DNA from 4 places in the Lysinibacillus sp. NPDC095746 genome. Region 3 is predicted to be linked to each of the others. Evidence: riboswitches for the same ligand, from Rfam matches in the RefSeq annotation. Region 3 holds a riboswitch; each other region holds the start of a gene.
What was found. Region 3 has a riboswitch for cobalamin ahead of ACIQ7N_RS21985 (energy-coupling factor ABC transporter permease). Riboswitches for the same ligand answer to the same signal wherever they lie in the genome.

Region 1: it holds a riboswitch for cobalamin, as region 3 does, so the genes downstream of both, nikA (nickel ABC transporter substrate-binding protein) here and ACIQ7N_RS21985 (energy-coupling factor ABC transporter permease) in region 3, are expected to answer to the same signal.
Region 2: it holds a riboswitch for cobalamin, as region 3 does, so the genes downstream of both, ACIQ7N_RS10250 (ABC transporter substrate-binding protein) here and ACIQ7N_RS21985 (energy-coupling factor ABC transporter permease) in region 3, are expected to answer to the same signal.
Region 4: it holds a riboswitch for cobalamin, as region 3 does, so the genes downstream of both, cobT (nicotinate-nucleotide--dimethylbenzimidazole phosphoribosyltransferase) here and ACIQ7N_RS21985 (energy-coupling factor ABC transporter permease) in region 3, are expected to answer to the same signal.

Annotation. Positions count from the first base shown of each region.
Region 1 is NZ_JBIWGL010000026.1:53,777-61,775, reverse strand. Features, by position in the region: gene ACIQ7N_RS18020 (ABC transporter ATP-binding protein) at 1-116, opposite strand, end outside; gene ACIQ7N_RS18015 (ABC transporter permease subunit) at 127-939, opposite strand; gene nikB (nickel ABC transporter permease) at 941-1,894, opposite strand; gene nikA (nickel ABC transporter substrate-binding protein) at 1,966-3,579, opposite strand; cobalamin riboswitch at 3,725-3,917, opposite strand; gene ACIQ7N_RS18000 (hypothetical protein) at 4,040-5,038, opposite strand; gene ACIQ7N_RS17995 (VOC family protein) at 5,256-5,669, opposite strand; gene ACIQ7N_RS17990 (hypothetical protein) at 5,837-6,451, shown strand; gene ACIQ7N_RS17985 (M3 family oligoendopeptidase) at 6,769-7,999, opposite strand, start outside.
Region 2 is NZ_JBIWGL010000011.1:63,401-71,399, reverse strand. Features, by position in the region: gene ACIQ7N_RS10255 (acyl-CoA dehydrogenase family protein) at 1-1,014, shown strand, start outside; cobalamin riboswitch at 1,315-1,497, shown strand; gene ACIQ7N_RS10250 (ABC transporter substrate-binding protein) at 1,752-2,717, shown strand; gene ACIQ7N_RS10245 (FecCD family ABC transporter permease) at 2,714-3,715, shown strand; gene ACIQ7N_RS10240 (adenosylcobinamide amidohydrolase) at 3,712-5,187, shown strand; gene ACIQ7N_RS10235 (cob(I)yrinic acid a,c-diamide adenosyltransferase) at 5,248-5,811, shown strand; gene ACIQ7N_RS10230 (heterodisulfide reductase-related iron-sulfur binding cluster) at 6,366-7,999, shown strand, end outside.
Region 3 is NZ_JBIWGL010000044.1:5,259-13,257, reverse strand. Features, by position in the region: cobalamin riboswitch at 341-525, shown strand; gene ACIQ7N_RS21985 (energy-coupling factor ABC transporter permease) at 937-1,683, shown strand; gene ACIQ7N_RS21980 (energy-coupling factor ABC transporter substrate-binding protein) at 1,685-1,957, shown strand; gene cbiQ (cobalt ECF transporter T component CbiQ) at 1,961-2,731, shown strand; gene ACIQ7N_RS21970 (energy-coupling factor ABC transporter ATP-binding protein) at 2,731-3,567, shown strand; gene ACIQ7N_RS21965 (S8 family peptidase) at 3,785-7,282, shown strand; gene ACIQ7N_RS21960 (glycosyltransferase) at 7,453-7,999, opposite strand, start outside.
Region 4 is NZ_JBIWGL010000006.1:1,293-9,291, reverse strand. Features, by position in the region: gene ACIQ7N_RS06035 (trimeric intracellular cation channel family protein) at 227-832, shown strand; gene cobT (nicotinate-nucleotide--dimethylbenzimidazole phosphoribosyltransferase) at 1,101-2,156, opposite strand; cobalamin riboswitch at 2,271-2,447, opposite strand; gene ACIQ7N_RS06025 (MarR family winged helix-turn-helix transcriptional regulator) at 2,685-3,134, shown strand; gene ACIQ7N_RS06020 (alpha/beta hydrolase family protein) at 3,249-4,739, opposite strand; gene ACIQ7N_RS06015 (hypothetical protein) at 5,313-5,570, opposite strand; gene ACIQ7N_RS06010 (Rossmann-fold NAD(P)-binding domain-containing protein) at 6,056-6,532, opposite strand; gene ACIQ7N_RS06005 (hypothetical protein) at 6,529-6,792, opposite strand; gene ACIQ7N_RS06000 (DNA-binding protein) at 7,052-7,300, opposite strand.

The DNA.
Region 1 (7,999 bases), on a different contig from region 3:
CTTTCCCCTATAATCCCTAAGACACGCCCTTTATAGGCTGTCATATTAATAGAGCTTACGATATTTTTCTCACCGATTTTTACCGTTAAGTCTTGCACTTCTAAAACTTTCTCCATAAATCCCCCTTTATTGGTCAAGATTCTTGAAACTACTTGCCAAATAATTCAATAATAGCACAACAAAGACGATGGCAAGTCCAGGATAAAGCATTAACTCAGGATGTTGACGGATATATTGTTTTCCTTCACTCACCATCATTCCCCATTCAGGGATGGGGGCCTGCACGCCAAGTCCAATAAAAGAAAAACCTGCGATTTCTAAAATAACCTTTCCTATATCTAATACGACAATTGTTACGATAGGTGGCAGTAAATTGGGGATATAATGGCGTATGATTAATTTGATTCCTGAAGTGCCACTGATTTTTGCTGCTTGAATAAAATCTTTTTCATTCATCCCAATAAACAAACTTCTTATCAGTCTTGAATAATAAATAAATTGTGTAAAAACAAGTGCGATTAACACATTTTTTAAGCTAGGACCTAATAAACCTAAAAGTCCAAATGCAAGGACAAGTGTAGGAAAAGCTAATAAAATATCACATATTCGAATAAATACATAATCTATCATCCCTCTTTTTAGCGCAACAAAAGCACCTAGTAAGATTGCTAAAAGAATGGCTACTAGTTGAATAACGAGCGCAGATCCTAAAGAATAGCGAACACCTAAAAGCAATCGTGAGAAAACACATCTTCCTAGATGATCTGTACCTAATGGATAGTCCCATGTTGGACCTAAAAATTTCTTTGATATATCGACCGCTAAAGGGTCATGGGGCATTAAAATTGGCGCAAACAGTCCCAACAAGCCAATGACCAGCAGTATCGTTAGACTAAATAATCTTTTAACATTTGCACGTTCTTTATGTAATAGACTCACTTCAATCTCTCCTGTCCTTCATCATCAGATGAGGATCCAATAGACGATGCAATACATCTGTGCATAAATTTGCAAGCACATAGATGACAGCAATAATCAATACATAGCATTGTACAACTGGGTAATCTCTGTTAATAATGGATTCTATTAAATACCTCCCGAGTCCCGGCCAACTAAAAACCTGTTCTACAATTACTGCACCACCTAGTAAATTACCAAGCGTCATACCTAACACAGTAGATAGCGGTATAATAGCATTTCTCAAAACATGACGTACGAGGATCACAGAGTTTTTTAATCCTCTTAGCTGTGCATATTGAACATAATGCTGTTGTAATTCTTCAATGATGGTTGTACGGATAAACTGAACGAATAGTCCAATTGTTGGTAAAGCTAGTGCGAGTGCGGGTAAAGCTAGATGAGCTAGTGTGCCCTTTCCATTTGTCGGGAAAATCCCTAATTTCAAACTAAATACATATAGTAGTAAAAAACCTAACCAAAATGTTGGAATCGAAACACTCATGATCGTCAATAGTCTAATGATTTTATCGATGATGGAATGCTTATACAAGGCACTTATGATCCCTAATGGCATACTTAATCCTAAAATTAACACAAATGCAGCAACAGCTAATTCAATGGTTGCTGGTAATTTAGCGAAAAGTTCATGTGCTACTGGTAATTTACTAACAAAAGATGTACCAAAATCTAAATGCAAAACGCCTTTTATCCATAGTAAATATTGAATAAGAAAAGGTTTGTCTGTTCCAAGTTCTTCACGCAATGCTTGAATGGCTTCTGCTGTTGGCGCAACTCTTGCCAATCTAAGAATGACCTCCGCAGGTTCTACTGGAACGAAACGAATAAATACAAAGGTCAGGATGGATACGCCAAATAATACAAACGGCAATGTCAAAATTCTTTTTAAACAAAACATCCATGTCGATTCATACATGCTGTCACTTCCTAATCAATCCTATGATAAAGAGAGAGCTGTCTTTGATCGACATACTCTCTCTTCTATACTTATTTTTCTTTATCCATTTGTGCATATGGAAGATCATATTCAGAGGCACGTGGCGCAAAATCCTTCATATATGGCTGATAAATCATGCTATTTGTTTCGTAAGATATAGGATAGAATAGTGCTTGGTCATGGAACATTGTTAAAATATCCGTATAAAGTTGCACGCGCTCTTTTTCATCTGTACCTACTAATAATTGATGAATTTTAGTATCGATTTCTTTGGCAGTTGGTAAGCCTAATTTCGCTTCATAGACACCATTAGCGTTTGGTGTAGCTGATTCATTAGCAAAGCTATGTGGATCTGTTGGTGGTCCATTTGTACGCCAGAAATTAATATCAACCTGATTATCCATTAATTTTTGCAGACCTACCATCACATCTGCGCCTTCTAAATTCAATTGTACCCCTATTTTTGCTAGTTCACCTTGCATGAGTTCCGCCATTGGCTTTTGAATCGCATCTGTTGCAATGTAGATTAAATCTAATGTTAGTGGCTGTCCGTTTTTAGAGCGAATTTTTTCACCCTTCTGTAGCGTCCATCCCGCTTCATCTAGCAATTGTTGCGCTTTTTTCGGATTATATAAAATTGGCGCTAAATTAATATTGGCATAAGGCACAGCATCCCAAAATAGTGTATTGGCCACTTTTTCAGTACCATGTGTAATACTGTCAACCATTTGTTCCTTATTGATTACATATTGAATCGCTTGACGTACCTTTAATTCTGCTAACGGACCTGACTGTGTATTCAACAGTAGCGCACGTGTGGATAAAGGTTCAGACGTAGCAGTTTTATATTTCCCACTATCTTTTAAAAACGTATAGTTATCTAAACTAATGATGCCACGACCATATATTAAATCTAATTCTTCATTTTCAAAGGCCAACGAAATAGATTCTGAATCAGGGATAATTTTTACTTTTATTTGTTCTACAAGAGGTTTTTCTCCCCAGTAGTTTTCATTGCGACTAAATAAAGCGTATTCATCCTTTTTGTATTCTGTTAATACCCATGGGCCTGTCCCAATTGGTGTTTGGATTGAATCTTGTGTCGCATCACCTTTAGGGAATCCATTATCACCTAAAAAACGGAAAGGTCTTACGAAGGCAAGTTCGTTTAAGACAGGGTAATAGGGTTCATCCAATTGCAAACGAATTGTAAAGTCATCCACTTTCACAACCTCTTTAATATGATTAACCATGCCCATCCAAGAATGCATATCACGATTTGCTAAAACTGCATGAAAGTTACGAATCACATTGTCTGCATTAAAAGACGTTCCGTCAGAATACTTAACATCTTTTCTTAAATGGAAAACATAAGAGGTTTTATCCTTAGAGATGTCCCAACTTTCTGCTAGTTTCGGCGTAATCGTTCCATCATCATTATATTCAACCAATGATTCATAGACCATTGCTTGTGCTGTCATTTGATTTGGTAAATATGTATGGGGATTTAATGGACCTACATCTAATGGCCACCCAATCGTTATCATTTTTTCGTCTGTCTGTTTTTTCGATGCTGTCTCTCCCTTTTCATTGCTTGTACAGCCAGTGAGTAAACTGAACATCAAAATAAGCGTGAAAGGTAGTAAATACTTTGTCAATCTCATTTTATGTCTCCTTCTTTGTTTGTGGTGCACTAAATGAATCTAAAGATTGAAAGAAGGCATAAAAAAACCTTATTCCAAAAGAATAAGGACAGAATAACTTACTATAAGTAAGCCTCTATCCATCTCCCTATCTTTCGTAGATCATCAATGAATCTCTTTACAAGCAGGCATTCTGGCTCATGAATCATAATTTTGCTTCACCTTCCCAAGTAATTTCTCAGTGGTTATCGAAACAAAACTCCTCATTTACAGCTGCGGGACAGCATGGGATTTACACCCATTTTCCTTTTAATTGAATGAAAGCTTATTTCACTCAAACTTGTAATGGTTGCTATGAAATTAGTATTAAACATATCATGCTCTAATGTTCGCGTCAATTTTATTTTCTGAATATAATAAAAACCTACTAGTAATGGCTAACACACAAAGGCCAGGTAGCTTAACCTTGGCCTGTTTTACTTCATATGTCAGCTTTCTTTAATGAAAACAACGTATAGACCGTATCAATTTCATGGGATTTTTCCAAAACCCACGAGGTTTGGGTTAAAATCCGCTGCAATCCCTCTAGCCCAAGATATTGGATTTGCACGCCAATAAACTCTGTAAAACCCAGGTATCCCGGATTTACATGCGCCCGGTCGAAAATTAATGAACCCGTGACCCGAGCGTCCGCCGGGGAGTTAGTATAGAAATGGTTTAGATTTTCAATGATGGCTGCATCCGAACCGTACTCAAATAGACCACCCTCCGATGAACAGAGTTGAATCCAGTCGGAACGTTCTAAACTCATCTTTAATAATGCCTCTGGTTGACTCCAGTCATAATAAATAATATTGAGGGCAATGTCCAGGTCATGAAAGCGTTCCCCTGGCTGCTTCAAAGCATCGATGCATCGCTTGGCAAAATTGGGGCCATAAGTATCGATATCTAAAATATTGATTTCAATCTTACGTTCCTTAAGTAATTCTGGGTCCGATTCTTGAATGAGAATTAGGGTGTTGATACTGTCGGTAGCGGCCCCTCCAGCGATATTGAAGAAACAAAGGTTCCGTTCAGGGAATTGCTTAAGCTGGGGTAGCAAAATTTCCGACTGGCGCCGACAAAGATCCCTCAGCCTGATTCGGAGTCCCATAAAAGAAGTTTGCTTCACCGCCCACTTATCCCGGAAACCTAATTTTATCCCTTTGCTTAAGCCGGGGCCAAGTTTGTACAGCAAAGTACGCATGCCGCTAAGATAGGAATTGTCAACATTCGACATTTTCACAAAGATGTTGCGGATAAAGCCAGGCATCTTTTTTAATGATTCAATGCTCCTGGCTGACTTAAGACAGCTCAAATGATACGCCTGTTCATCAATACTTGCGTTGAAAAGGGGATGAGTAATATCTAAGATAGGCAATTGAATTTCATTCTCGAAAACCGCATAAAGAATTCGCTTATTTTCATTTGCATTGTCCACTTTATCACCACTCTATATCAATTTTCAAAGCCATTTTGGTGATCAAACAACAATTACACCATTACCTCACCTCATCTGCATTTTTTACAATTGACTATTTTTATATATTCTTTTTTCACTAATCTGCTCCTTTAGCTAGCAACAACCTTATCGAAAAAAACTTGATTACAGAAAAAGTTTAATCATTCTTCTTGTACTAAGCACCAACTTTTATCACTTAATCCCATATAGACCAAGCAGCCTCAATATGATTACCTGATGGGTCGGTAACAACAAAGTATTTAGCATTTTCTCCACGCCAAATAATTTCACTAACTTCTACGCCATTATTCTTTAATGAGGTATGTGTAAATTCTAGATCTGGACAATTCAACGTAAAAGTTTGATACAGGCGACCATCGCGTAAAAAATTTGCTGTTGTATGATCCTTTGTTTCTACAAGGACTAATACAACATAGCCTTCGGGCGGTGTTAATACTGCTACATAACCAATATCATCCTGAAACTTTGGTGTTTTAAGCTTAAATTCTAGCTTATTCTGGTACCATTCAATTGTTTCATCGATATTATTAGCTGGTAAATAGAGATAGCCAATCCTACTGAATAACGAATTTTGCTGCGTAACTTCCAATTCCCTCACTCCTGATTAAAAATTTTAGGTTGGTTACTAGTATTCTACAAAATCCAATATATCCCTTTTTGTCATTGAAATAATTGTTCGACAAATGTTTTTTTACTAACGACGTAGAATATTTGAATAAGGTTTGGAAACAATACACTTAAAAAGGGCTTGAGAACATGAAAAGAATTGTTTTTGTTGTTTTACTTTTATTCGTTCCAGTGGATGCTGTTGAGCTAGTATCTGCTAGTTCTCTACAATTTACTAAAGATACATTTGAAGTCGATGAGCAGCAAGAATTATCAATAAAACAAGCGATTGAATTAGCAAATCCACCAGCATTAAAATGGAATAAAAATGCTCAATTAATAGATGCAATAAATATTGATTTAGATAAGCGTAGGAAATCAATTGGAAGTAACGGCAAAAGAAAGCATTGGAATATTTTGTTTGGAGTGCCAGAAACGAATAAGGTTTTTTTAGTAACCATTCATGACGGAAAAATAGATTATACAAATGATGTAACGAGGGATGGTACTTCTCCTTACCCTAAAAAAGAGTTTATACAAATGAAAGATATTCAATATGATTCACCTGAATTGCTTCAAAAAGCTCTAAAAATCGGCGGTATTTATCCAGGTGAAAACTGGGCTAAAGGGTATAATTTTATGCTTAGAAAAGATATAGAGAGAAATGTTACTATTCTATTAATAATAGGTTGGAATAGTGACCAAACAAAAATGAAAGAAATGGGCTTTAATGCTTCCACAGGAGAATACATTAAGCCTAATTAATTTCATTCCTACTTGTTAGCTAACGCGGGCTTTAGTGAAATATAGACAAGCAAAAGCAATCTTTTTTATTTAAATTGCACCAACAAAGCCAACTTCTTAGCGTACAGGAAATTGGCTTTCATTTTGTCGGAATAGCGAAATCCCAAACGGTAAACACATTAATAAAATATGAATGGTCCACCTTTTAAATAATGATTGAATGTACATCTTCTGCTTTCGAAATTATCCGCTATCTGCTGTTCATATGCCTACGAGATGCTTGGTTAATGTTTTCACCATATTTAGTAAGTCCAGCCGGAAACTCCATTTACGAATGGTTAGTTTATACACTCATTACTTAATTTGATAAATTCATCCACATCATTCATGCATAATTCTATTCCTTTTTTCCAAAAATCTTCCGAAGTGATATCTTCACCTAAATGTTTCATCACTAAATCCTCTGTGCACATACTTCCTGAATCACGAAGCAAATCTAAATAACAGCTTTCAAATTCTTTACCTTTTTCTTTTGCCTTTGCAAATAAGCTCAATGCAAACAAATATCCAAATGAATAAGGAAAATTATAAAAAGGAGATTGTGTCATATAATAATGTGGTGTCCATATCCATGAATGCAGTGAAGGATTATCGAGAGAACTATCATAGCCTTCATCTATTGCTTCCTGCATCATTTCGTTTAAGCGTGATGATGAAACAATGCCTTCTTTACGTTCTTCATAAAATTTCTTTTCAAATAAAAATCGAGAATGAATATTCATGAAATTCATGACACTACGCTTTAATTTCTCATCAAGCAAAAATAATTTTTCATTAGTAGATGTAGCTTTTTGCATTGCCGCATCTAATATAATCATCTCTGAAAACGTTGAAGCAGTTTCAGCAATGCACATTGGATATTGTTTATTCACGCCATTAATAGATTTCATTGCATCGTTATGGAAGGCATGTCCTAATTCATGAGCAAGTGTTAATACATCTGTGATTGTACCGCCAAATGTCATGAAAATTCTTGATTCTTTCGAAAGTGGAAAGCCTGAACAAAATGCTACAGCAGACTTATTTGCACGATCTTCAGCTTCTATCCAGCCTTCACTAAATGCCTTTTTAGAGAAATTTTCTAATTCTGTTCCGAATGCACTAAAATGCTCCAAAATAAAATTAACAGCATCTTCGTATTCAAATTTTTGTTTTTTTGTTGTCATAGGTGCCCAAAAGTTAAATGATTGCATCTTTTTATAGCCATTTATTTTTGCTTTTTGATTTAAGTAGTCAGTGAAGGGTTTTTTAAATTTATTAACGACAGACCACATCGCATGAAGTGTCTCCTCCTTCATACGATTTTTAATTAAAGAATCTTGTATTACATTATCAAAGCCACACTTCTTGTAAACTTGTAATCGAAAGCCTGCAATATGATTTAATATTTTCGCAAATAGTTCCGCATTGTCTTTCCACGTATCTTCTAAAGCATTATGGGATTCTTTACGAACGTCTTCATTAGGATGTGAACGTAAGTTGATAGCTTGACCGACGGATAAATTTTTT
Region 2 (7,999 bases), on a different contig from region 3:
ATGGTATTGGCGCGCATGGAAGAGGCTCAGGCAGGCTCAAAGGGCTTAACATTGTTTGCAGTTCCGTGGCGAAATGAGGATGGCACAGTTAATAACCTGCGCATTCGGCGTTTAAAGGATAAACTTGGCGTTAGAGCAGTGCCTTCTGGTGAGGTGGAATTTGATGGTGCACTAGCATATGTTGTCGGTGACCCAAATAAAGGGATTTACTATATGCTGGAGGCGCTTAATTTATCAAGAATTTGCAATGCGGTTGCTTCTATCGGCATTATGCGCCGCGGTTATTTAGAGGCGAAGCATTATGTGACAAATCGTCATGCCTTTGGTAAACCTTTAACACAATATCCTATGATCCAGGATACACTAGGGAAATTCGCTGCCAAGCTTCATGTAGAAGTTGCCACAGTTTTTGATCTTATTCAGCTGTACGATAAAGTAACTAGTGGGCGAGGGAATAAAGAAGATATTATTTTAAACCGCTTGTATATTGCGATCATGAAAAAAGAAACGGCAGAGCAAGCTGTACATTATGCTAGTGAAGCCATTGAATTACATGGCGGAAACGGCTATATTGAAGATTTTGTTACACCTCGGTTATTAAGAGATGCACAAGTACTTACTGTATGGGAAGGGACTGCGAATATTTTAGCTTTAGAGCTCATTCGCTTAGTTGATAAGTTTCATGCGCACGAAATGTTTATTCGTGTCATGGAAGAACGTCTAGAAAAACTAGCTGGCAGTCCATTAGTTGAAATTGTTGTGGATCAATTAGCAAAACTAGATTCAACTTTGCAAACATTTAGTCGTTTAGATGATGCAACAAAATCGTTTGAAGCAAAAAAGGTCGCAGAGAAAATGGCGCATTTATATGAAAGTGTGGTAGCAGTCGAATGGGCACAAAAATTCGGCGGCAAATATGAGAAGCTAGCAGATATTTATTTAGAGAATACATGGGCATTGCGAGAAATGGGTGCACCAATGAAAACGGTACAGTATTTTTCGGATATAGTTTAACTTATTTGGGTAGTGTCCAAATAACCTGCTGAAATAGAGGAACTCGGTCTAAGAACGCCACGTCCTGTGGCGACGACTGAGTGACCAACATCATATTGGCGAATGTCACGGAATCGGAAAGAAGTTCACATGGGATGTTAGCCTAAAATCATCGCATCCATGCGATAACGGCTAACTGACCTGCATCACGCAGGCCTAAGCACAAAGCCAATCCCGGACGCAATTATGCCAAGGCATAATGGATTGTTTAGAAGTCGTCTCGAATGGAGGCGACTTCTTTCATTTTCATGTATAATAAAATCAACTGAATATTATAAAGGTTCTTTACTTAAGTAAAGTGAAAAGGGAAATCGGTGTAATTCCGATGCGGTCCCGCCACTGTATGTGTGAGTTTTTTCAATCTGCGCCACTGAAAATTTCGGGAAGGCTTGAAAAAGCGTATGAAGCACGAGCCAGGAGACCTGCCTTTATAGAAAACACGTTGTAGCCTACGAGGATAGGATGGTGGATTTTGTATATGTATTTTTGTGCAAATTTGACCCCCTCATTATTTTTTGATGAGGGGTATTTGTTTTGGAAGATGAATGTCGATAAATTTGAAAACATGGGCGAATGTTGGTTAGAAGTTCGCGATGTTGATATACCCCTACAATGTTAGATGATCAAAAACTAAAACGTATCGATAAATCAGAAAAACAATAACAACTATATGCACAAATAGACTAAGGAGGATTCACATGAAGAAAATTTGGAAAATAGGGTTATCAGCATTTTTGGCTATTGGCTTACTTGCTGCATGTAATACAAAAGAGGCGACAAATGAAAAGCCGTCATCTTCTGAGCAACAAGGGACAACAAAAGTAGACCAAGCAACATTCCCAATGACGATAAAGGATGCTACAGGCAAGGATATTACGCTAGAGGCACCTCCTGAAAAAATTGTCTCACTCATTCCGAGTAACACAGAAATTTTATTTGGCCTTGGCTTAAATAATGAAATAGTTGGTGTGACAGATAATGACGACTATCCACCAGAGGTTACTAAAAAAGAAAAGGTTGGCGGTATGGATTATAATATTGAAAAAATTATTGCTTTAACGCCGGATATCGTTTTTGCGCATGCGTCGGGTATGGGTTATTCAAAAGGAGCTATTGAACAGCTTGAGGCGGCAGGTGTAAAAGTATTTGTTGTAGCGGATGCAAAAAACTTTAATGAAACTTACACAACAATTGAACAGCTTGGTCGTGCAACAGGAAAACTAGAAGAGGCTAAAAAAATTGTTGCAAATATGAAGGCAAAAGTTAAAGAAGTTGAAACAAAACTTGACGGTGTTGAGGCGAAAAAAGTCTTTGTAGAGTCGTCTGATGAGCCAGAAATTTATACAGCTGGTAAAGGTACATTTATGAATGAAATGTTAGAAATGATTCATGCCGAAAATGTGGCAGCAGATTCAAATAGCTGGTATAAAATTGATGCTGAACAAATTATCGCAAAAAATCCAGATGTCATTGTTGTGGCATATAATTACGTACCTAATATTTTAACGAAAATTCCACAACGTGCAGGCTTTGAGACAATCTCTGCCGTGAAAAATAAAGCCATAGTACAAGTGGATGAAAATATAACAAGTCGTCAAGGTCCTCGTTTAGCAGATGGTCTTGAGGAATTAGGGAAGGCCGTCTACCCTGAGGCGTTTAAATGAGTAAAAAAATTGTAGCCTATGTAACAGCAATAACGCTTCTAATTATTAGCATCTGGTGTGGCGTGGCGATAGGCTCGGTTCATATTCCGCTAGAAGTATTGTGGAATAAGGCGGCTGATGAAACAGCCGCCAATATTTTATGGAAAATTCGATTACCTCGAGTTTTGCTTGCGGGGCTTGTAGGGGCGTCACTTGCAATTGCAGGGGCAGCTTTTCAAGGCTTATTAAAAAACCCTTTGGCTGACCCTTATACGTTAGGTGTTTCCTCTGGTGCATCAGTTGGCGCAGTTATGACGATTTTTTTTAGTATATCAATACCTGTAGTAGGTCATTTTACATTGCCGACCTTTAGTATGATAGGTGCCATATTAACGATGGTAGCTGTTATGGGCTTTGCTAGAATAGTAGACCGCTCGTTAAAAATGGAAACTCTAATTTTAACGGGAGTTATATTTAGTTCATTTTTAGGTTCCTTAATTTCTTTAATGATTGCATTATCTGGTGAAGAGCTTCGCCAAGTTATCGGATGGCTGCTCGGCTCAGTATCGATGCGTGGTTGGCCTTATGTTCAGATGATTATCCCGTTTGTCATAATAGGCTCCATTTTGCTTTGGACACAGAGACGCGAGTTAAATGTGCTGTTATATGGAGAAGAACGCGCGAAGCATTTAGGTGTTCATGTTAAGCGCAGTAAATATATTATTTTAGTGGGTGGATCCATGTTGACAGGAGCTGCGGTAGCTGTTTCTGGAACGATTGGCTTTGTTGGTTTAGTCGTTCCTCATATGACGAGAATGGTTTGGGGTTCTGATCACCGACACTTATTGCCATTATCATTTTTAAATGGGGCAACTTTGCTGATTATTTGTGATTTAATAGCACGAACAATTATTATGCCAAGAGAGCTACCGATTGGTGTCATTACTGCATTTATTGGGGCACCGGTTTTTTCCTACATTTTTTACAAGCAACGTAGAAGCAAGGGGGTACGGGCATGATTGTTGTTGAACATCTTTCCGGCGGCTATGAAGACGTACCTATCGTCCAGGATATAAGTTTTTCAGTTGAAAAAGGTAAAATACTAGGGGTCTTAGGGCCGAATGGTAGCGGGAAATCCACACTGTTAAAAGTAATAAGTGGTATACTGCCAGCAACTGCAGGCACTATATTAGTAGATGGTAAAAGTAGCAGCTCTTACAATGCTCGTGCATTAGCAAAAAAAATGGCGGTGCTACCACAATTACATGCTAATGCTTTTTCTAACAGTGTACGGGAGGCAGTATCACTTGGGCGTTATCCACATCAAACAGGCTTCTTTTCAAGTTGGACTGATCGCGATGAACAAGCAGTCCAACATGCCATGATGCAAACTGGTGTGAAACGCTATGAACAGACACCGATGGAATTTTTGTCGGGAGGTGAGCAGCAAAGAGTTTTTGTAGCCCAAGCTCTTGCACAAACAGCTGAAATATTGCTGCTAGATGAACCAACGAACCATCTAGATATTGCTCATCAACGTCAAATTTTAGATATGGTGCGAAAGGAAGCAATCGAAAGTGGTTTGACCGTTATTATGGTACTGCATGATATGAATTTAGCCTCCCTCTATTGTGATGAATTATTGCTAATGGAGGAGGGGCGGATGCGAGCATTGGGGGCGCCGCATGAAGTATTAATCGCTTCGCAAATCGAAGACGTCTATCAAGCTCGAGTTGCAACTTATGCACATCCAGAAATTCCAAAGCCTCAAATCACCATGATGCCAGCATCAGTTGAACAGCAGCAGCGTGCTGTCATTACAAAAGAAAATTTCACTGTTACAGATCGTTATATTAAACTTCAATCGGAGTTTCCGTTAAAAACAGTGTCCTCAGCTGTCCATAATCCGGGTATTGGTTGGTATGATTGTCTGTTAAATCGCTCTGTACCAATAGATTATGTCATTAATGATGTAAAGAGAGAGGTCGCTGAATTTCTACTAAAGGAGCATTTTTCATCTACAAGTACCGTCGTCATGTTAACGGCTGTCCCAACAAATCTTGTAGCTATTAATGAATATAAAGCTACCTTTGGCAGCGTCCTAGTTGCCGTTACGGCCGGAGTAGGTAATGCAGTTGATGTGTCTCGTACACATGAAAGACAAGATGAACCACATATTGGTACTATAAATACGTGGGTTATTGTTAATGGTTGTTTATCAGAAGAAGCGTTTTTTCAAGCAATGATGACGGCTACCGAGGCAAAAACAAAGGCATTGCAATCGGAAAATATTCGCGATGAACTTAGTGGTACAATTGCGACAGGTACTGCTACGGATAGTTTATTAATTGCAGCTACACAAAAAGGGGAAGAAATGCTGTATGGAGGTCCCATTACTGATGTAGGTAAGATTATCGGTAAAGGTGTTTTTGAAACAACTGTACAGGCAATAAAAAATTATCTTCATTCAGCAGATACACCTGCTAAATGAAAATAATGCCCTGCGCGACAGCGGAGGCGAAATTATAAAATAACTTTAGGAGATGAGAGAATGAAGCTTTACACGAAAACCGGCGATACAGGGAAAACAAGCCTTATCGGTGGACGCGTTGATAAAGATAGCTTACGCGTTGAAACGTATGGGGCCATTGATGAATTAAATTCTTTTATTGGTAAGGCTGTTAGTGAACTAGATCGTGAATTATTTAAGGATATTTTAATGGATTTAGAAACAATTCAGCATGAGCTTTTCGATGCGGGTGGCGATCTTGCTAACGTTATGAAGGAACGTCATTATAAGCTAACAGAGCAGCCAATCGAAGTGTTGGAAACGCGTATTGATGCATTATCAGATGAAGCACCGCCGTTACAGCGCTTTATTTTACCAGGTGGTGCACCAGCAGCTGCAACCTTACACATTGCTCGCACAGTAGCACGTCGAGCAGAGCGTCAAATGGTAACGCTTATGAAGGAAATCGAAGATGTACCGACAATTGTACAAAAATATTTAAACCGTCTATCTGACTATTTATTTGCAGCTGCAAGGGTTGTGAATTTCCGATTGAATGTCGCAGATGTTGAATACATTCGAAGCGGCAATGTCTTTAAAAAATAACTTGCACAAATTACGCTTATTACCAAAAGTTATTGATGACATTTGATATAAGTTGATTGGAGTGGAGACTGGGCGACTCCTCGGGGATCAGCGTCACAGATGAGACCCTGCAGCGAAGCGAAGCGGCTCATCGGACGCCCCCAGGAAAGCGCCCAGTCGGAACGGAAATCAACCCCACGCTTTGCTAAACGCATATATTAGTTTTGGAATAAAATAGCTACTTTGAAATTTAGCGCACTGAAAAAAGCCGATTTGCCATCTTAACATGATGCAAATCGGCTTTTTTGACTATGTAAATACTACAAAAGAAGACAAATTTATATTAAAAATAAATTTCTTTAGTGTTTTAGAACGCTCTAAAATTTAGGTTGGCATTTTTTCTAGTAAAATGTAAGAATATAAAATTATCAGAAATATTTCCGTTTTATGTTGACTGAATGCTCACTCATTTATTAGAATAGGAATATAATGATGGAATGACGTACATTTACGTATGAGCTAGCAAATTTATCACAAAGAGAGAAAGTTACGACAAACTAAGGGGGGGACCAACCATGAGTCCATTAGTAATTGCAAACATTGTTCTAACAGTCGTGGTTGTGCTTTATGCAGTAGGATTGTTCTTCTATCTGTTAAAAACACGCTATAAGTTTGTGCAATTGGGGAAAAAGATTGAATTTGATGAAAGTGTTAAAGAACGAGTTCGTTATCTTATGGTCAATGTACTTGGCCAAAACAAGCTATTAAAAGATCCAAAGAGTGGTTTAATTCATGTCATGTTCTTCTATGGATTTTTGATGGTGCAGCTAGGTGCCATTGATTTAATTTGGAAGGGGTTAGCACCTGGATCACATTTACCGCTTGGTGTTTTCTACAGTGTGTTTACATTTTTCCAAGAGCTTGTGGTATTAATGATTTTAGTGGCTGTTGTGTGGGCATTTTACCGACGCTATGTAGAAAAGCTAGTACGTCTAAAACGAGGCTGGAAAAATGGTCTTGTCTTAATTTTCATTGGTGGATTAATGGTATCCACATTACTTGCAAATGGTATGGGAATAATTTGGCATGGTGAAGGACTAACTTATACAGAGCCAGTTGCTTCTGGCATTGCTGCTATTTTTAGTTTCTTACCAGCATCAGCAGCGGCTGTTGTGTTCTATGTAATGTGGTGGGCACACTTATTAATTCTTTTGACATTCTTAGTGTATGTACCACAATCGAAGCACTTCCACTTGATTGTAAGCCCGATTAATGTGTACATGAATCGTTTAGATCGTACAGGTACTTTAACACCGATCGACTTTGAGGCATTAGAAAATGCGGAAGATGAAGAGGATATTCCGGCAATTGGTGTTGGACGTATTCAAGATTTTACACAAAAACAAATGTTAGATTTATATTCCTGCGTAGAGTGCGGACGCTGTACAAATATGTGTCCAGCATCGGGAACAGGGAAAATGCTATCACCGATGGATTTAATCGTGAAGCTTCGTGATCATTTAACATTTACAGGTGCTGTTGTAACAAAGCAAAAGCCATGGGTTCCTTATCAATTCTTTGCTAATACAAAGGGGAATCAGCTAGCGATGGCAGCTGGTGCTGAGGGGGCAGTCATTGAAGATATTTACAGCCCTTCTTTAATTGGCGATGTTATTACAGAATCTGAGATTTGGGCATGTACAACTTGCCGTAACTGTGAAGATCAATGTCCTGTTATGAACGAGCATGTCGATAAAATTATTGATTTACGTCGTTACTTAACGATGACTGAAGGAAAAGTGAACCCTGATGCTCAACGCGCGATGACAAATATCGAGCGTCAAGGCAATCCTTGGGGCTTAAATCGTAAAGAAAAAGAAAATTGGCGTGATCTCGATCCAACAATTCATATTCCAACAGTGAAAGAGCTGAAAAAATCAGGCGAGGAAATGGAATATTTATTCTGGGTAGGATCCATGGGGGCATTTGATAACCGCTCGCAAAAAATTGCATTAGCTTTCTGTCGTTTATTAAACGAGGCGGGCGTGAAGTTTGCAATTTTAGGAAATAAAGAGAAAAACTCAGGGGACACTCCTCGTCGTTTAGGAAATGAATTTTTATTCCAAGAGCTGGCAACAGCAAATATTGATGAATTTGAGAAAAACGACGTGAAGAAAATCGTTACGATTGACCCGCATGCTTACAATAT
Region 3 (7,999 bases):
TGGAGGCTTTAACTTCTTTCAGCAGGTTCAGGTGTTTTGACACCCACTGAAAAGAACTTAAATCAGCATTCCTTCTATAGCTAACACTTCACTTTCGCTACAAAGGCGTTTGCTGAAAGAATTTTCATGTAATTTAAAACTGTTTCTATCATAGCTTATTTTTTTAAAATTTCAACATTACTTTCTTAATTTGTGACAATTTTTTTAAAATTCTATAGAAAAACGCGACATTCTTTTTTGTTTTATCTAAATTTTCGATATAGACTATCAATTTTAAATTTTTTCATAAAAATGATAGCATATATATGGAAATTCATGTTACACTTTGTCGTGAAATCTCACAACTTCATCTTTTTTCGGTGCGAATTGTTCAGCTTTTCGCTTAAAAGGGAAGCCGGTTCAAATCCGGCGCGGTCCCGCCACTGTACTAGGGAGTTTTATGGAGAATGTCACTGTCCAAAGGATGGGAAGACCTATAAAACGTTGAACTAAAGCCAGGAGACCTGCCGAAAAATATGTGATCGTTTCAACCTACGAGGATGGGTGTGCGGCTTAGCAGATTAGAATTTTATTTGCTTTTTTAGCTATGCACTTTTCCACTATCGGAGAAGTGCTTTTTTCATTCAGAAGAGAATCCGTCTCCAGGTAGATGAGTACAGATATGGTTCCAACCGGGTCAAAACACCTACTGAATGAAAAAAAGCCTCTGGCGGATGTCACGGACTTTGAAAGGAATGCACAATTCAAAATCCGGACGCATTGTTTATCTGTGCGAAAGCGAAGCGGCAGCTACAAATGTTTTCTGTAGCGAAAGCGAAGCGGCAGCTACAAATGTTTTCTGTAGCGAAAGCGAAGCGGCAGCTACAATTACGCCAAGGCCAAATTGGATCGATCGCATACTAATTCGAAAAAGTTAAAAGCTAGGAGGAGAGATTCTTGAAATTTTCAGGTTGGAAGCTTAGTTATTTCTTATTGGCATTTTTATTCGTGCCAAATCGTGCATTTGCGATGCATATTATGGAGGGTTTTTTGCCAATTGAATGGGCGATTTTTTGGTGGGTCATATCGATTCCATTTATTATTTTAGGATTACGTTCTATTCGAAAAACCATTGAAGAAAATCCTGAAACAAAAATGATATTAGGGCTATCGGGTGCCTTTGCCTTTGTACTATCTGCCTTAAAAATCCCTTCTGTAACAGGGAGTTGCTCACATCCAACTGGAGTTGGACTTGGAACAGTTCTTTTTGGACCATTAGCGATGAGTGTTATCGGGACAATCATATTATTATTCCAATCTTTACTGTTAGCACACGGTGGGCTTACAACATTAGGGGCAAATACCTTTTCTATGGCAATTATGGGCCCTATTATCGCTTACTATGTATTTAAGGGCTCACAAAAAATGGGATTATCATTTTCAGTAGCCGTCTTTTTAGCAGCAATGCTTGGTGACTTAGGTACATATGTTGTCACTTCAGTGCAACTAGCTCTTGCCTTCCCTTCTGAGGTCGGAGGCTTTATGGCTTCATTCACAAAATTTGCTGGTATTTTTGCGCTAACACAAATTCCTCTTGCTGTTAGTGAAGGAATTTTAACAGTGATTGTTATGAACTTCCTGAAAAAATACAATGTGAGTGAATTAAAAACTCTACGTGTTTTCTCAACAAAGGAGGCACACTAACATGAAAAAAAACCTACTGCTCTTAGCCATTGTTGTGTTTCTAGCAATTATCCCCCTATTTATTCAAAAAGGTGCAGAGTTCGAAGGGGCTGATGGCGAAGCGGAAGCAGCAATTAGTGAAATTGATGCTAACTACGAGCCATGGTTTGAAAGCTTATGGGAGCCACCAAGTGGTGAAATTGAAAGCTTATTATTCGCATTACAAGCTGCTATTGGCGCTGGATTTATCGGCTATTTTATTGGCTTAATGCGCGGCAAACATAAAGAGGGTTAAGCGATGTTACTCATTGATAAGTATGCTTATTTGAATAAATTAGCGTCTGTTCATCCGTTAGAAAAAATGACGTTATCCCTTGGACTACTTATATTGTCGCTTATCATGAGAGATGAACGAATTTCACTCATTACATTTTTTGTGATGAGTGCTTTTATCATTTTAGGTGCAAAAATCCCTGCAAAATATTACGCTAAATTGCTATTGCTACCCGGATTTTTTTTACTATCAAGTTTAGTGTCAATTTTAATTTCTATAGCGCCAACAACTAGCACGTTACCAACGTATATTTGGTCATTTTCACTTAATAATTGGACGATTTTTATCGGCAGAGCGAGCCTCGGAACAGCGCAACAGCTTTTTTTCATCGTCCTTGGCAGCATTAGCTGTTTGTATTTTTTAATTCTCACAACATCAGTCCAATCTATTTGTTACGTGCTTCGACAATGGCGAATTCCAACTCTATTTGTAGAGCTAGTAGAGCTAACGTATCGTTTTATTTTTATCTTTTTAGATAGTATGCAAAAAATTCATCTTGCCCAGCAGGCTCGTCTAGGATACAGCTCCCCTATACAGTGGCTTCGTTCGGTATCAATGTTAATTGCAGCTTTATTTGTCGAGATGTTCCAACGCAGTCGTGAACTAAACAATGCGATGGAAGCCCGTGGAGGCGAAACTGTTTATTGGCAAAACGATGTTATCTATAACACGAAAAATTGGATAGGTATTGCTACTATTTTTATACTCCTCATCATTTATGGAGGTTTTTTCTGATGACAGATTTATACTTTGATTTAACACATTTATCCTACGCTTATGCAGATGGAACTTATGCACTAACAGATATTACACTTCAAATTCCAAAGGGGAAAAAAATCGCTTTACTTGGTCATAATGGAGCTGGAAAATCAACGTTATTTCAGCATTTAAATGGTATTTTGAAGCCTACCGCTGGAAGTATATCCTTTTGTGGCAATGACCTGAACTATAGTAGAAAAGCATTAAAACAATTACGCCAACAGGTTGGTATTGTTTTTCAGGATGCCGACAATCAGCTTTTTTCTGGCACAGTTAAGCAAGATATTGCATTTGGTCCTTTGAATCTTGGCTGGACAACTGAAAAAATTGAAAAGAAAATTGCGTGGGCCGTCGCTCAAACCGAAGTCGAAGCATTGCTAGATAAACCGATCCATTTTTTAAGTGTTGGACAGAAAAAACGTGTCGCAATGGCAGGAGTACTTGCAATGGAACCATCCGTTTTATTATTAGATGAACCAACAGCTGGACTAGATAATTATTATAGTGCACAAGTTTTACAGTATTTAGAAACATTAGAGAACGGTGAACGAACAATTTTACTGGCAACACATGATATTTCATTAGCTTATGAATGGGCAGATCAAATAATCGTGATGGAAGCTGGGACAATTATTTATAATGGAGATCCAGTTGCAATGTTCTTCCAAGAAGATTTGCTTGAAAGAGCCCATCTTGAACGACCATGGGTCTTTGAAATGGCCATTGCCTTGCAAAAGAAAAAGTTATTTAAAAAAAACATTAAAATGCCTCGTTCGAAGGAAGATTTGCACAGACTTCTTGAGCAGCTTTAAGATAATTTGTTCATAGTTAATTGAATCTGTGCTCCTACTCCCATCTCACAAATCGAGTAGAATGTTTCGACCACTCTTCTCATATTTTTATAATGGGATAAATATGAGAAGAGTGGTGATTTTGGAAAAATATATACTTATTACGAAACTTTTCTATCAGTCATCCGTATTAGTATAGATGTCACAAATATTTGGCACACTCAAGGAGGGAAAACAGTTGAAAAACTGGAAGAAAAAATCAGTTGCTTTAGTAGCATCTGCAGCACTAATGGTTCCTGCTACTTCTGCCTTTGCTGAAGCGCCACAAAAAACAGCGAAGAACCAAGAGTTAGTGAAAGTAGCTAGCAATAAGGATCAAACATCTAAGAATCAAAAAGAATGGATTAGTCAGGATACGATTATCGTCAAACATTCCGGTCTTGATAAGAATGTGCACAAAAAAATTGGCGCAAAAGTGATCCGCTCTATTCCTTCATTAGGATACGATGTTATCCAACTGAACAAAGGAACAGATTTGGAAAAAGCAGTTTCATACTATGTGAAACAAAAAGGAGTTAAAAAAGTATCTCCAAGCTACGTGTATCATTCCTTTGGCACAGAAGTAGATCCAAAGAAACAGGATATGTACCATTTGAGTCTACTTCAAATTGATAAAGCTCTAGAATTAGCAGGCAACAATGATGTAAAAGTAGCCGTTATCGATGGTGGTGTGGATTTTAAGCATCCAGATTTAAAATCTCAAGTGTTACCGCCATATAATGCAGCAGCCCCAGCCAATAATCCTTATCCAAACGACCACGGAACACATGTGGCTGGAATTGTTGGTGCAGCAAAAGATAATGGGATTGGAGGCCATGGGATTAATCCAAACGCTAAGATTCTTCCAATTGATGTATTTAACGGAAAAGAAGGTACTACCGATTACTTCATAGCACAAGGAATCCTTTACGCGATTGAGCAAAACGCAGATGTTATCAATATGAGCCTTGGCGGCTATGGAGAATCTCCATTAGTGAAGGAAGCTGTTCAAAAAGCGATTGATAAAGGCATTACCGTTGTAGCAGCTGCTGGAAATGAATCGACAGATGAATACTTCTTCCCTGCTTCATTCGAAGGCGTTATTAGTGTAGGATCTACGAATGAAAGAAACAAACTATCAAGCTATTCAAACTATGGTCCATCAGTTGACCTTGTAGCTCCAGGTGAAGACATTTACAGTACAGTTCATGATGAGAAAAAAGGATCATCCTTTGTAAAATTTAGTGGAACATCGATGGCTTCTCCTGTTGTTGCAGGTGTGGCATCCCTACTAAAATCAAAATATCCAAATTTAAAGCCTTATGAAATAGAAGCTATTCTCGAAATGACCGCAAAGGATTTAGGTGAAAAGGGCTATGATCTGACATATGGACATGGCCTTGTAGATCCTGTGAAAGCATTACAGTTTAATATTAATAATCTACCAAAACAGTATTCTGAAACAAAAGAAGAGCGCTTGAAAAACGCAAAAGTCCTTAAAAAAGATATAGTAAATACTGAAAAAGGTGAATTCAAGTTACCAGACGAAAAGAAATGGTACAAGGTGGAGCTAGATGCAAATGAGTATGCTCAACTGACATTAAAAGGTGCAGACAAATATGATTATGCATTTGATTTATACTTCTACCCTGAAGGTAATAAAAAAGAAGTAGAACCAATTAACGTCAATGATGTACGTGTAGGCAAGCAAGAAGGATACCTATATAAAGCAGATCAAAAAGGAACCCTTCTTATTGGCGTTAAAGATCATAATGGCAGCTATAGCTCGAAAGGTAATTCAAACTACGTATTCACGGCTCAAACAACTAAAAAATTACCAATTGATGCTTTAGATATGGAACATATGGCGAAGATTGAAAAATTCCCATTCAGTACAGCCGGGAAAAACTATACCCTACTTTCTGAAGATCATCTAGGTGATAAAGATTATTTTACATTTTCAGTGAATGAACCAACGACACTGAAATTTGATTTAGCTGGGATTCCAGGTGTTTCTGCTTCTATGGAGCTTTATCTAAAAGAAGATTTAGTTAATGTTCCGTCAGAGGAGGAAGATGATGAAGGATTAAATGAGGCCTACCCAATCCGAGCATCTTACGGCACGGATAAAGGCGATGGCGTCAACTTAGTTGTCGATGCTGTACCTGAGGAAGAGTATGTAATAAGCGTATCTAATGAAAACGGTATGAATTTTTCACTTGATATGTTCTTTGGCGGCGGTATTGAAACTGAGCAAACTGTTAGTGAATCCATCATTCCTTACACATTAAAAGGTGAAGTCGTTACCCTTCCTAAGGATGAAGACGGACTTTCATCAAATGGCGGAATGCAAGAAGACAACGTACAAAAGGAAATTTTACCTTTAACGGAGTATAAAGCAAAGAAACGTAATCAACTAAATGATTTCATGAATATATTCATGAATCCAGATGCTATGGGACAACCGGAAAATGTTGACCAAATCATGAGCCAAGCAATTCGTTTTGATATTGGTAAAGATCAAAAAGCATACTTCCAAACAGAAGATGATCAAGATTACTTCGCATTTACAGCTAAAGAAGATGCCGTATATGGTTTCCAAATTCAAAAGGGTTTAAACCAATCTCCAGCCGGTACTGTATTCGAATATGATGAGGAAACAAATGAATTAATCCCAGTTTCTTCATTAACGAATGATATGGGGTTACTCAGTCTACTTTTTGGATCAGCAAGTGATCCAAACGATGCAAAGGCAATTGCATTGAAAAAGGACAAAACATATGTAGTACAAGTGATGAATTTTGGTGATCGTTCTGCTGAACCATATACACTTAAAACTAGTAAAATGGCAGCAATTCCAGAAGACGATAATAGAAGTAATAACACACCAACCACTGCAACAACGATAAAACCTGGTATTACTTATAAAGATCATCTCATTTATCAAGATGATACTGATTTCTACTACTATAAACAACAGGGGAAAGATGAAGTCATGAGTCTTCTTATTTCTTCTGTACCATATACTAAAGAACAGCTAGCTCAATTACCTAATGAACTTCAAAATGACTTGAAATTTTCAGGCTCTATTATAGAAGATACAAATGGTAATATGGAAATCGATCCACATGAAATGGCTACTGAAATACCATTTGGACAAGGTGAAGACCTACTTCAAATGCTACTTGGTCTTGGAGGAACAACAGATGTAAATACTTCTTTTAAAGCCAAAAAAGATCACGGTTATTTTATTGTTCTTAACGGAAGCAATGTAGGACAAGTATCAATCCAGCCATATACTTTAACTTTGTTTGATCATAAAAAACAAGATGAGGATGCAGATTCTAAGTTAGTTAATGGTATACCGACAAAACCAACTGTACTTACGAAAAAAGATGATAAATGGGTAGCTACTCAATATTTAAATGCTGGTGTTCCATTTGGTGATAAGGACTATTTTGAATTTAATAACGACAGCAAACGCAATGTGTCCTTCTCTCTTCAAACAGAAAAAGCACTAGATGGTGTCATCCGTATTATTGATGCAAAAGGAAAAACAGTTGAAACTTTAGATCTTTACGGAGCTGGAGATGCTGAAGTAGGTACAGTCGAACTGGATAAAGGCACTTACTATATTGAAGTAAGTGAATATTACGGCAAAGCTAGTACTCAACCATATACACTTGAAATAAAATAAGATATACCCTTGGGCTGAAAAACGAACTTTTAAGAACAATAGACTTTTCAGTTGAAGGTAGTGTAATAGCTGCAAGATTTAAGTTTTCAAAAAAATGAAGGTTTATCCCCTAGATGATGAAAAATCTAGGGGATTTTTTATATAGAGATGATCTACCCTTTCTATTCGACCTAATTTAAACTTGGCTTTTCCCCTAAATATTGTGCCACCTTTTGCACAATATGCTTCCAATTTAATTCCGCCCTTGCGAATGCTTGGAGATGTTCACACGTATCCCCTAGTAAAGCTTCCTGTTTCGTTACTTGCTGCAATGTCTGCCCAACACCTTCCCAATCATGTGTCGGATGAATTGTTCCATAGCGTTGATTATGAGTAATATCCAAAGCCCCATCTACATCAGTCGAAACAATGTAACAACCATTCTTTGCAGCCTCAGCAAATACATGAGCATAGCATTCTACTAAAGAGGTAAGGCAAAAAATTTTAGCCTTTCTATACTCCTCCTCCAATTGCACCTTATCATAAATCGGTCCCAAAATAATGACCCGTGCCGCAAATGGGTTTCCATCAAGTACGTTCAGCAGCTCCTGTCTAAACGCCTCTGACATGGGACCTACTAACCGAAATTCCCAATCTGAAAGTTGTGCAGCTAAAAATGCTTTGACTGCTAAAAGAATTTGTTTTTCAGGAGCATCTAATCGGCCAACCGTTAGTATT
Region 4 (7,999 bases), on a different contig from region 3:
CTGAAGTAACTTAAATCCGCATTCATCTCACCACCTATAGAGCTGGAATACTTCTGCCGAAAAGAAGTTAAATTACGAACTTAATCTTTTTAATTTTGCTATAATAAATTATTTAGTATCTGATAATTCCAAATTATAAGTCGATGCTTTTTTTTCGAAAACTTGTAGATACAGTAACTAATCCACAACAACATAAAATGATTTATTCACATAAGGGGTGAAAGGGTTGGCTTGGGAGGTTTTTAGTATCATTGGCACAATTGCCTTCGCAATTTCCGGGGCAATAATTGCAATGGAGGAAGAATACGATTTATTCGGTGTATATATACTCGGTATCGTAACTGCTTTTGGTGGTGGAGCTATACGAAACTTACTTATAGGTTTACCTGTAACAACACTGTGGGGGCAGGATAGAATGTTCCAAATTGCCATTGCAGCTATTACGCTCTTTTTCTTATTTCCACATCGACTCATTCAGCATTGGCATCGTTGGGGCAATGTCACTGATGCTATTGGATTATCGGCATTTGCGATTCAAGGTGCCCTTTATGCTGTGAAGCTCGACATGCCTATTAGTGCCGTTATTGTAGCTGCTGTTTTAACAGGGTCAGGTGGTGGAATTATTCGTGATTTATTAGCTAGACGACAACCATTAGTCCTCCGCGATGAAATCTATGGTGTTTGGGCAGCATTAGCCGGGCTTATCATAGGACTTCAACTATTTTCAGGGGATATCTTTTTATATGTATTATTTGGTGTGATCACAGTACTTAGAATACTTTCATATATGAAGAAATGGCGTCTACCGTTACGGAAGTTGAATCGAGCATAGTTATACTGTTGCATAATAAAAGCCCAAATCTGAGATTTGGGCTTGAATTTTTAAATTCATTTTTTCTTAGCGGTTCTCTCCATCACTTTGACCGTTCTATTCAACGACTTTGGCTGTTCTATCCACGATTTTGATGGTTCTATCCACGACTTCGGCTGTTCTATCCACGATTTTGATGGTTCTATCCACGACTTCGGCTGTTCTATCCACGATTTTGACGGTTCTATCCATGACTTCGTTTATCACACACCGTGATCTGCAAATAAAGTTACTTTTTCAACAGCAACATTGCTTCTTCTAAAGTAGCCATATTTTTCATCATAGAGCACGCTGCGTCCAAAATAGGAAAGGCTAAAGCTGCACCAGAGCCCTCCCCCAATCGCATATTCATCTGTAACATCGGTTCAACTCCGAGCATTTCAGCGGCAATTTTTGCACCTGGTTCTTCAGAGGCATGCGAAGGAATGATATAGTCTTTTACGTTAGGTTCAAGTTCGTAAGCGATAAGGGCAGCGATGGTAGAAATAAAACCATCAATAACAACAGGTTTACGATGTGCAGCGGCAGCAAGTATCACCCCAGCCATAGCGCCTATTTCTAATCCACCAACTTTTGCAAGAATATCTATAGCATCATCGCGATTTGGTTTATTTAATGCAATAGCATCATAAATGACTTGTACTTTATGCGCTATCCCCCCTGGTCCAACACCTGCACCGAAGCCTGTCACTTCATTCGGATGACATTCACGAAGAACCGATAATATGGCAGCACTTGGTGTTGTATTACCAATACCCATTTCACCTGTCCCGAGTACATTTATCCCATTTTTTATTTCTTCCGTAGCTACTTCAATTCCTACTTCAATAGATTGAATGGCTTCTTCCCTTGACATAGCAGGTCCCTTTGCCATATTGTCCGTGCCATATTTAATTTTTTTTACGATAACACCAGCATCAAGAGGAATATCTTCTTTTACGCCAACGTCAACTGTAACAATTTTTGCATCTGTGATTTTTGCGATAGCACAGACACCAGTTCCTCCTCTAGGAAAATTTAATGTTTGAAAGACTGTCACATTTTGTGGATTAGATGTCACCCCTTCATCACAAACACCATGATCTGCTGCACAGACAATAATTGCTTTATTATCAATCGCAGGAAATAGTTCGCCTGTAATTCCGGATAGTTGCACAGCAAGGGCCTCCAGTTTCCCCAAGCTTCTAGGTGGCTTGCAAAGTGCATCTATGCGTTCCCGTGCCTTCTCCATCATTTTGTAGTCAGCACTTTGAATGTTGTGAATCGTCTGTTGTAATAATTGCATTGAAAATTTCCCCTTTCTTTTTTGCCCTTGTAACTTGAAGAATGATTTAGAGAAAAAATAAAAAGCCTGTAGTTTATTCCATAACAAATAAACTACAGACTTTTCCATCGTCTATATAACCGAAGCAGATAGGCAGGTCTCCTGGCTCAATTTCAACATTTCATAGAGCCTTCCCAGAACGATGCTAGTGGCATTCTCTATGAAACTCCCTTTTACAGTGGTGGGACCGCTAAAGCTTTTCACTTTATTCCCTATTCTCCCGCAATGGGCACCTAATGCTTTTATGCAATTACTTTAAATCTACGTCAAAGTAGTTTTTGTGTCAATATATTAGTGGAATTGTATATTTCTATGACTAGAAAGCGAAATATTATATTTACGTAATGAATCAAATGTGTAAGGTTCTATTTAAACAACTATGATTAGAGATAGTTAAATTTTTATCTTTAATAATTGACAAATATATAAATAGTTAAGTAAAATCAACTTAATTATAAACCTTTAAAATGAATTAGGGATGATACATCTGTGCATGACTATTTAATAATTACAGACAAAATTAATCAAAAATTCGAACAATTCAAGTTGTTAGTTTTACAAGAAACCAAAGAGGTTGAGGAACTAGCGAACTTTCACTTAACGCCTCAACAAGAAATTATTATGTCTTATATCATTCACCATGAGCCGGTCATTGCGAAAGATATCGTAAATCATTTTGATATTTCCAAAAGTGCAGTTAGCCAAGTAATTTCAAAGCTCGAAGAAATGAAAATGATCTATCGTCAAGAGAATTCAATCAACCGTAGAGAGACCTTTATTTATCTTGGGGATAAGGGCAAAGAGTTTCATCAGCTTCTAAAAAAAATTGACGACATTCTTGTAGAAAAATATTATTCGAAAGTAAGTCTAAAAGAGTTAAAAAATGTTCTTGATACATTAAGTAAGATTGTCGAGACTAAAAAAGACAATGAGCGTTAAGATATAGTCTCCTTTATAGTAGGTGGACAAGCAATCGCCTCCATCTACTATAAAGGAGTTTTTCTTTTTGGATGTCCTACACGGAGGAGAAAACAACTGTTCAGTTAACAAAACTTAGCTATTTATTTTTTCATCCGTTAAATCACTTTTTATATTAGTTTTATAATAGTAAAACTTATCTTCCATTTTCTCTTTAGTAAGCAATACATCAGAATCTGCACCTTTCACATAGTGATCAAAGAAAGCCAATATATATCGATTCATTACTTGATGAAATTGATTTACGTCAATATTCCATGACAATAAAGGAGATAGGAAGGGGAAATCTGTAAAAGTATAATGATCTCCTGCGATAAAAGTAAGCATAAAAGTGTCTCCCTTTATTCCCTCTTTATAGTGAAAATCAGCAAGCTCTGTAATTTTATTATGATACTTTTGAAATTCCTCCGAGGTGATATTCGTATATTGAATTTCTTCATCGGATAGATAGAGATAGTCTTCATTTAAAATAAACATAAAAGGTTGTTCAAAACCTGAGATGGCCACCGGTTCATGTAAAGGTCCATCTATGTTGATTCCTGCAGAAATCCTGCTATCATCCAACAATGCTTGAGCAGCTGTCGAACCTCCATATGAATGGCCAAATATACCGATTTTGTCCATGTCCATCTTTCCAGTAAACAAACCTCGAGGATCCTTATCATTTATCATTGATAATTGATCTAGCAAATAGCTCATATCTTTTGATCGTGTTTTAACATCTTTTTCGTCTTCAATAGTAAATGAATAAGAATATGCGTCTGTTTGATTCATGATTTCCCGACCATCTGGGAACTTCGTATAGGCTGCATCATTCATATGGTCAACGCTAACAACAAAGTATCCATGACTTGCTAATTCCTCCATTTGGGAGTAACTTTGCATTCTAGTACTGCCAAAGCCGTGAGAAAATAATAGAACCGGATATTTATCTTCTTGATTGGATACTGCTATATCTTTTATGCTGTTAGTTTGTCCATACTTCAAATACTCAAATAAAAAACGCGGAACAGAAAAAATGAATTCCATTGTCCCCGACCATTCTTCGTAAGGAAAGGATTCATAACGACTATCCTTCGCATCATCTTTTACCTCTGCTGGATACCATATTTGTATCATTAATTCATGACCTTTTTGTTCCGAGTCATGTCTCGATTCGTCTATCAAATACCTTGAGTTCATACCTACTTCAAAAGGACCTAAAGGCTTTGGAAGATGAAATACAGGCATGATCGTGACTAAACCGAAGCTGCTGAACGAATAAATGAAAATAAACCAAATATATAAAAGCTTCTTGACCTTCCTTTTATTTTTTTTCGCTCTTTCAATTGTGGCTTTTTCTACGTTACTTTCTATGAATGGCTTCATTGTGAATACAGTTAAAAGAATAAATAAAATGTAGGTTAATCCCATTTGCCATCGGTAACCCTCAAGCCCCAAGTGAATAACCAAAAGAATAAGCGCGATGACATTAGTGATTACTTTTACTTTCACATCAAATCTAAAGAGAAAAGAACAAAGCCACAAAATATGAACTGCAATTAAAACCCCTTCAAAAAACCTCAATCATCTCAACTCCTATTTTAATTCTCTTTTAGTTTAGTTAACTATACTTAACTATGTTTTGCAAGAGTCTTAATGGCAATTTTTTTAGAAGTCTCTAATCTATATATGGCTATTTTCAACTACTCTTTATCCGAAAAAGCTCCCTACTGCCAAAAAGGCTTTAGGAAGCTTCGTGTCCATCTATTGTTGTGATATCGTCTTTGTTTTATCTAATTTATGGAGTCTCAGTTGTCGAGGGACACCATATCGAAGAGTTCTCGTTAACTCAAAACAACTCACCCCAAAACATCATGATTGTTTGTCCGACCAACCATAGAATAATTCACAAGGCTAAAGGATCCTTAAACAGTAAAACAAAAGAAATAACATACTCAAATGGGTTCATTGAAAAATTAATGTTAAATAAACATTTATAGCATAATGAAGTACTCTGTTACTTTAAATTAAATTTCTAAAATTATTAATTATTGATTGTATCAATCTGTAGAGTCGTTGCCTATGTACGTAAAAAAGAGCCTATACTTAGGCTCTTTCGTCGTTTTCAGAATTTTTAGTACTATGCTTATAAAACTCCTATTCGCTTGTTCCGGACAGTTTTAAAGGCATTTGTTTAACAGATGATACAATTGGAATCTGTACACATAGATCAATTGAATTTGGTAGTTTATATGAACATATCAATAATTGTCTATCTCCTAACTGAATGGCCTGAATTCTACGTCCCTTTTTCAGTTCTTTCACCATCATGTAGTAGTATTTAACCTCTAAGCTGTATGTGAAGCAGTAATGTAAGATATTATCATGTTCTTCATGATATTGGTCGTGGCTCATACTATTTCACTCCTTTAGATAATTGAAATTAGCGTTTGAATCAATCGTAATTCTTAATTACAATATAGACGTTCATTTAGATTTTTATACTTCTATTAATCAATTATTTTCGTTCTCAATGAAAGTAAATTCATCGACTACTATCTTCATTCTGTTAGTTGCTACACGAAATATTAACACTTCTATTGATTCCACCACTTCTAGGGATATCAAATTGAAGAGTTCTCGTTAACTTAAAACAATTCTCCCCTAAACATCATGATTGTTTGTCCGACCCACCATAGAGTAATTCACAAGGCTAAAGGATCTTTCAATAGAAAACAAAAGAAGTGACTACTCAAATGGATTCATCAAAAAATTTCTATTAAATAAACATTTGTAGCAGAGTGAAATACACTGCTACTTTACTAAAAAAAGAGCAAACTTTCGTTTGCTCTTCAAAATGCTTCTTCAGATTAAGGCTTCCCTTTTTCCACGGCGAATAATCATTCAACCGTAGTATATTCTCTGCTAGCGGGGAAAAAACCTAATCGAGATCCGTAATCTATCAAATTAGATACAAACTTTGCATTAGGTAATTCGCATACCACATCAACTTCTTGTAAAAAACGTTGAGTATCTTGACACGTTGGGATAGATAAAGAATTTTCAGCTGTTTCTTCTAGTAAAGGCACCATTAATTCCAAAGCATATTTTTGTTTATCAGACAATGAATCGTCTTTAAATAAGTTCATAAACTGTTCAGTATTTACAATTTTAATAGGATGACCGCTCTGTTTCAAATATTCAACAAACGGTTTCCATTCCAGTTGAACAGGATTACAAATGTGGAAAGTTTCCCCTTCCTTTTCCTTTGTACATACCAATTGTACAATAGCTTTACTACCAAAATCGATAGGTACTAGATCAATATACGTATGAATGTTCGGTGCAATTTGTAGTAATAAGATAGCTTTTATCAAACGATAACATCAATGAGCTGATCTAATGTCATAGGCGGCACATTTTTCACAGCCAATGTGTTTTGATAAACATCAATATCCTGTGGTAAAAGCAACTCTAGATTGCAAATAGGTATGTCACTGTTTTCTATCAATACCTGTAGTAAATATTGAAATCTATCTATAAAGTTCTGTATGTCGTTTTCATCATATATACCTGCGTTATAATCAATTTCTATATTTAAAGCATCACTTTCGTTTTGAACTAATCGCCATACCATATCAAACACCCGACTTCGATGTCTTCGATCTTCTTCTCTCTTTCATCCGTTAAAACCTTTGTTCTTGCGACAAAGCAATTACAACTAGCTTTTTTTACAAACTTTACTACACGAAAAACACGTTTCACTTTTCCGATGAGAAGAAAAAAGCTCGCTTCAAGAGAGGTGATATAATCTCAACTCAATTTAGTCATTTTGAAGCGGGCTGTCCCCGTTAACAGTTAAACCTTATTTCAAACCAACATCAAGGTTTCATTCATTATCTAATTGAATATTCGTCTATCCAATCCTTAATGTCTTGCTCTCCATGTAAATATTCATCTGGGCTATCTAGTAAATCGACTCCAAAAACAACTTTAAGAAGCTCCCAAACAGTCTCATCCGAGATATTTGGTTCATCCTGCAATACATATTCTGACGCCCAATCTGCAACTTCTTCTCTTGATAGTTTTCCTTGTAAGATCATTTTCAATTTATTAATAATCTCTTCTTTAGTTGGCTGTCCCATTTTTTCACCACTTCCCTATATATCTTCCATTTTTATCAAATCGGTAATGAACCTTTGATCCACCAGTTTCAGGTCTCACTTGTCTTAATAGCCATGTGTAAAACATCATGACTAATGGTTATTTTGAAGCAAGTTCTTCCCTCTTACTAATTCATTTATATCATTTTTATCAAAACTAAAAACACAATACAATAGACTCAAAAATATGATTTTTAGGATTTACAGCAATTTGATATTTTGTCTTTTATCCTTCCCACACCTGATTTCTTGCAATTCTCACTAAAATAGATGAAAACTCGATTTAAAAAAGATGGATCAAAGCATGCTCTTATTTTGGTGATAGATTAAATTCTTTATAAAAAAGTTTGATTATTTTTGAAACCCTTATTGCACTAAAGCACCAATAATTTTAGGAATTATTCACATCCTCAAAAGATAAACCAAAAAAGCCCACCAAAATAGGTGAGCTTGAAAGAAATTTCTCTTCGATATTTAATAAAAATGTTACCCCATGCGTCATATGTGTAGATGCTACTCTATTTCATCTTGAAAATTCCCATTTTTCCACCCACTATTTAGGAATCTTTTTAAAATGTAATTCCTTAGTATTGGCCTTAAAATGTAGATACAAATAGATAAAATCTAAGGTAGGGGTAACCAGTCGCTGGTGCAATACTGACATCAGGTTGGATGAATTTT